DNA from 2 places in the Psychromonas sp. KJ10-5 genome. Region 1 is predicted to be linked to the other one. Evidence: predicted binding sites of a transcription regulator. Region 1 holds the regulator's gene; the other holds the start of a gene.

Evidence for each region. The regulator ArgR, encoded in region 1, controls arginine synthesis, uptake and breakdown. The targets are predictions, from matches to a motif close to ANTGAATANNTATTCANT.
Region 2: a site for ArgR is predicted at 1,815-1,832, ahead of AC0L3W_RS10465 (OadG family transporter subunit). Genes of this name have one in related genera too.

The regions. Positions count from the first base shown of each region.
Region 1 covers NZ_CM147864.1:3,681,496-3,684,711, reverse strand. The annotation lists gene mdh (malate dehydrogenase) at 1-440, opposite strand, end outside; gene AC0L3W_RS16190 (transporter substrate-binding domain-containing protein) at 605-1,369, opposite strand; gene argR (transcriptional regulator ArgR) at 1,552-2,016, shown strand; gene AC0L3W_RS16180 (type IV pilin protein) at 2,241-2,642, shown strand; gene AC0L3W_RS16175 (transglycosylase SLT domain-containing protein) at 2,716-3,216, opposite strand, start outside.
Region 2 covers NZ_CM147864.1:2,370,011-2,373,226, reverse strand. The annotation lists tRNA gene AC0L3W_RS10485 (tRNA-Ser) at 822-914, shown strand; tRNA gene AC0L3W_RS10480 (tRNA-Arg) at 933-1,009, shown strand; tRNA gene AC0L3W_RS10475 (tRNA-Arg) at 1,073-1,149, shown strand; tRNA gene AC0L3W_RS10470 (tRNA-Arg) at 1,231-1,307, shown strand; gene AC0L3W_RS10465 (OadG family transporter subunit) at 1,887-2,141, shown strand; gene oadA (sodium-extruding oxaloacetate decarboxylase subunit alpha) at 2,174-3,216, shown strand, end outside.

The DNA.
Region 1 (3,216 bases):
GAAATACCAAAAAGTTTGTTTTTATTGTAAACACCTTTTGCTTTTAACACTTCAGCAGCGATAGCCACAGTCGTATTTACAGGGTTTGTAATAACACCGATACATGCAGTAGGCGCAACATCAGCAACTTTGCCGATTAATGTTTTAATGATGCCAGCATTGATATTAAATAAGTCTGAACGGTCCATACCTGGCTTACGTGCAACACCCGCAGAAATTAACACTACGTCAGCACCTTCTAAAACAGCCGTTGGATCATCGCCACCAACACCGTCAACAGTAACGCTTGAAGGGATGTGACTTAAATCTTTTGCAACACCCGGAGTAACTGGAGCAACGTCGTATAGTGATAACGTAGAGCCTGCTGGTAAATCTAATTTAAGTAATAAAGCGAGGGCTTGACCGATACCACCTGCAGCACCAAGAACAGCAACTTTCATATTTTTCTCCAATGAAATAAAAATGTTTAAGTATTTAAGAGTAATCATATCTATTCTAAAGTGAATAAATACGCATGTGTGAAATATGTTAAATAATTGTGACTAATGTTAAAGATTAGCTTATTTGTAAATGAATGGGTACTACTAAATTCCTTTGTTCAACACTAGTTTTGAGGAAAATATTGATCATAAATTTGTTTATAAGTACCATTTTCAACAATTAACTTCAAACCTTCATTTAAACGTAAACGTAAATCATCATTGCCTTTTTTTACTGCAATGCCATAACCTTTCGAAAACTGCTCAACAAACACAGATTCTGTTCTACTGATCACCAAAGGTTGCTCTTGCTCAACTTGTTTACTCAAGAAGTCATTCACAACTTCAAAATCTGCAAAGACAACATCGATTTTGTGACGCTGTAAATCCTGCAAAGCCGCTTTAGATGAGAAATAAGGGACAATGTAACTATTTTCGGGGGCGAACTTAATCAGATAATTTTGGTTCGAGGTGTTTGCTTGCACGCCAATCAATTTACCACTCAGAGAAAAAGCAGTTTGTAATTGCTCTTTACTAACAAAAACCGGCGGTACTTTATAATAACTGTCACTGAAATCGACTTTATCCAATCGCTCACTAGTAATATCTAATGCAGCAATCACCGCATCATATCGCCCAAAGGGAAGGGTTAACAATAAGCCATCAAAACGGTGATGTTCAAAACTACAACTCATATTCATTTCAGCACAAATAGCATAGGCAATATCGATATCAAAACCGGCTATTTTTTTATCTGGAGTTAAAAATTCAAAGGGGTAGTAGTTGGCATCTGTAGCAAATCTAACTTGTATTTTTTCTAACGCTTGGGCACAAAGAGAGGTTGACAATAAGATACTAATAAACACAAATTTACGCGTTAAAAAAGTCATAATATATCGTCCTGATAAGATTTAATTGAAGCAAATGTTAGCAGAACTCCAGTTAAGAAAGTAGCTATCCTGCAATAAATGCATTTATTTTATAAAAAACGAATAAATATGCAAAAAAAGTGATATTTAATCTATTAACTAGGTACTAATTTAGATTAAAATAAACCCTTTATTATAAATAGATGGGAACAGCAATGCGCAAAGCTTCTGAATTGATGGACTTTTTTAAATGTTTGCTTAAAAAAGAGCATTTAAGCTCACAAAGTGAGATTGTGGACGCTTTAATCGAAGCTGGTTTCACCCACATTAATCAATCCAAAGTATCTCGAATGCTGAGTAAAACCGGCGCTGTACGAACGCGTAATGCAACCGGTGACATGGTGTATTGTTTACCTGTTGAGCTTGGCATTCCAACGACGACCAGCCCGCTAAAAAACTTAGTTGTAGATATCGACCATAATGATAGCTTAATCGTCATTAGAACCAGTCCTGGTGCTGCTCAATTAATTGCTCGCTTACTTGATTCAATGGGTAAAGCAGAAGGGATTTTAGGCACTATCGCCGGAGACGATACCATTTATATTGCCCCTAGCAACACAGCGAAAATTGAAGAAACGCTAGTGGTTGTACATAAATTATTTGATTAACTAATAACGTAACCCAACGAATAAGTTAATGCTTCAGTGAGTATTAACTTAAATAGTGCCCAATACATGTGCCATTTTCACTTACTCCCCCGCAATATGACTAACCATTCATCATAGAATACTTAGCTAAACTCCGCTGCAAGCTAATTTTAAAAATTTTTCTATACTCAAATAGGTTCATACCGCTTACGGCAATGCAGTAATCAGTACAAAAGGAGAGGGAAATGAAATGGGATCGTGGTTTTACCTTAATTGAATTACTCATTGCGATAGTTATTCTTGGCATCATTGTCAGTATTGCTTATCCTTCATATCAAAATTTTCTGCTAAAAACTCGACGAGTAGAAGCTCAAACAGAGCTCATTAAAGCGCAAGTAGAACAGAGTAGTTACCGCATCACTGAACCAAATTACAGCACGGACAACAATCAGATAGGCTTACCAACGACACATGACTTTTATACTTTTAGTATTGTTTCAGCATCAGCCCACACATACCTTTTAAAGGCGCAAATAAAAGATGGTAGTACACAAGCGAATGACCAGCTGATTTGCCAAACCCTGTATATTAATCAAAGCAATGTAAAAACAAGCGATGGGGAAAAAGAAAACACCGCTTGCTGGTAAAATTAATTACCCCAAAGCGGTGTTTAGTGCAACAGCCACAACTTAATATTGTAATGAGTAAAGTTGTTACGGGTTAATACCCGCTTGATAGCTCTTCACTTTTTAAGAACTTCAATGGCTTACCGAAAACATGTTGATAAATCACATTATAAGCGAGTACATTTTGTACGTAAGCGCGAGTCTCATAAAATGGGATAGTATCTACCCAGCTATCGATATCAATGCCTTTATTGCCTTTTTTCTTCTCTTCACTAGTCCATCTTTCAACACGGTGAGGCCCCGCATTGTAAGCTGCAGTGGCTAAAACTCGGTTACCGTCATAACGTGTTAATAAGCCATTAAAATAAGCGGTACCTAACTGAACATTTAATTCACCTTCATTTAATTGCTCTACGTTAGAATATTCCGTTAAACCAATTTTTTTCGCCGTTTCCTCTGCTGTCTTAGGCATTAATTGCATATAACCACTTGCACCTACAGGAGATTTTGCATGTTGATCAAAACTACTTTCACGACGAGTAATTGCATAAATATAGGTTGGCTCAACATCATATTGTTTAGCCGCTTCAACAAA
Region 2 (3,216 bases), 1.3 Mb from region 1:
CTTTATGTTTTATCGATATTTACGAAAGTTACGACACATCTTTTAAGGGGCGCAGGCTTTAGCCTGCAGTATTTGCTTTTGTGTGTTTTTTAGTATTTTGATTCTGTAAATACTTGTCGCTTCGTTAACTTTAAAGCCATTAATATCCGCATGCGATGACGCGCACATTGGCTTTTGCCTACAGTATTTTGTTTTTTGTGTTTTATCGATATTTATGAAAATTACGACACATCTTTTAAGGGGCGCTGGCTTTAGCCTGCAGTATTTTGGTTTTTGTGTTTTTTAAGTATTGTGATGTTGTGAATATTTGTTGGTTCATTTAGTCCGATGCAGTTAAATAGCTGTATGCGATGATTTGCCTACTGGCAGACTTAAGTCAGCGCCCTGACATTAGACTTAGCCTAATGGCTGCTGCTATTAGGTATATTTAATGCAAAAGCTGCAGGGTAAGCATACGGCCTTAATATGAAACTTTGTTTGATAGCTACGACTGCTTGTTTTAGCTTTTTATTTTGCCGCACAGGGGTTATTAAGCAGAAGTCTAAAATCATAAATGTGAGCGCTCTATGATCTCTTTTGGCATTTCCTTAATAGTTACTCCCTTTTTATCCGTTAATTACCTTTTGATGTAATCTTTTGCGAGCAGTATCAATTGGCTTGCTATGAAATAAATATAAAACTTACTTTTAGATAGCTTGAAAATCCCTCATTTAACGTAAAAAACAAGCAGTTTGTTTAATTAGCAAGCAAGCAAAACTTTTTCTTTAAAAAAAGTTTGACTTGTTTTCATAAGACAGTAATATGTGCGCCAACAAGACGACGGTGGGGTGGCCGAGTGGCCGAAGGCGCTCCCCTGCTAAGGGAGTAACGGGTTTATAGCCTGTTCGAGGGTTCGAATCCCTCCTCCACCGCCATTCTTGTAGATTCTTAAAGCGGGTGTAGCTCAGCTGGATAGAGTACCTGGCTACGAACCAGGCGGTCAGGGGTTCGAATCCCTTCACCCGCACCATATTTCTATTTGCACGAAAATACGGTGAGCTTAAGAATTGAATAAAAACAAAAGAATATCGCGGCGGGTGTAGCTCAGCTGGATAGAGTACCTGGCTACGAACCAGGCGGTCAGGGGTTCGAATCCCTTCACCCGCACCATTCTTTAAAGGCTTACCTTAGGTAAGTTTTTTTGTTTTTAGAGCTTTATTAATATTATTCCCAATAATATTAAACACCAATGCGGGTGTAGCTCAGCTGGATAGAGTACCTGGCTACGAACCAGGCGGTCAGGGGTTCGAATCCCTTCACCCGCACCATTTCTTTGATTATGTTGTTATCCCTAATACCCCTCATTATATTTATTCAATAACCTTGAATTATAATTCATTTGTTCTTTATGATTAAACTGCCTGTCTTTATTTATATTATTTATACTTTTTGATGTTTTTAATAAATTATTTAAGTTCTTTTATGCCGTTTATTTTTCTGTCTATTTTTTATTTAGTGATGCTGCATGTTTATTTAGTTTAATTGCAAATTAAGTCATGTTTTGTATAGGAAATTGAAAGCACAAAATGGATGGAAATAACATTAAATAGTGGGTTTTAAATCTCAACTCTGCCTAGTTGGTCAACTTCGCTCACTTTCATTTTATAGGTCAAACCAGTACAATAAACTGCTGCCAGATAATATTTTATTAATAGTGATATATATTAATAAGTTAATTCAATTAAATAACTTATTGTTGATTCATTATTATTAAATCGGAACACTTTCTGGCAGGTATTCAAAGTCCACTTTATTGCAACATGAAAAATACATTTATTGAATAAATATTCACTTTTGTAGTTGTTAGCAGTTAAGTTGGATATTTATAAAAGGATAAGGATACGTCTATGGATATTTCAGGCTCTTTAGTTACTGCTTTAATGTTACTGGGTCTTGGTATGGCATTTGTTTATTTGTTTTTAGGGTTATTATTTATTTGTATTACGTTAATGGCGAAATACATCCCTGCAGATAAACCTGTTGCAACTCCGCAAAGAAAAGCACCAGCTGTTCCTACAGCGAGTGACACTCAGGTTAACCCACAAGTCATTGCTGCTATTACTTCAGCAGTGCAACAATACCGTAAAGCACAATCAGCATAATGGACAAGAAATTAATAAAGGAGCAAGTGAATATGTCTAAGCCTCTAGCAATCACAGAAGTTGTGTTACGTGATGCACACCAATCATTATTTGCAACACGCATGCGCATTGACGATATGCTACCCATTGCAGAGAAACTAGATAAAGTAGGTTACTGGTCTTTAGAGACGTGGGGTGGCGCTACTTTTGATTCATGTATTCGTTATTTAGGTGAAGATCCTTGGGATCGTATTCGCGCACTCAAAGCTGCGATGCCTAATACACCACAACAAATGTTATTAAGAGCACAAAACTTATTAGGTTACCGTCACTATGCTGACGATGTTGTGCAAAAATTTGTTGAGCGCGCACATACTAATGGTGTAGATGTTTTCCGTATTTTTGATGCGATGAACGATCTTCGTAACTTTGATACTGCGATTAAATCTGCAATTGAAGTTGGTGCACATGCACAAGGTACTCTGTCATATACTACTAGCCCTGTGCATACTATCGATGGTTGGGTGGACATGGCAAAACGCCTTGAGGATATGGGCTCCCACTCTATCTGTATTAAAGATATGGCTGGTTTATTAAAGCCTTATGTTGCAGAAGAGCTAGTAACAAAAATTAAAGCCTGTACTGACATTCCATTAGCATTACATTGTCACGCAACCACTGGTCTAAGTGTTGCAACACAACAAAAAGCGATCGATTCTGGTGTTGATATTATCGATACGGCTATCTCATCAATGAGTATGACTTACGGCCATTCACCAACAGAAACATTAGTTTCAATTGTGGAAGGAACTGCACGTGATACAGGCTTAGATCTGCATCAATTAGAAGATATCTCATCTTACTTCCGTGAAGTACGTAAAAAATACGTTAAATTTGAAGGTGAATTAAAAGGGGTTGATCCTCGTATTTTATTGGCGCAAGTACCGGGTGGCATGTTAACCAACATGGAAAGCCAGCTTAAACAGCAAGGTGCTGGTGATAAAATGGATGAAGTATTAAAAGAGATTCCACGTGTTCGTGAAGATCTTGGTTTTATTCCATTAGTAACACCTACTTCGCAAATTGTAGGTACGCA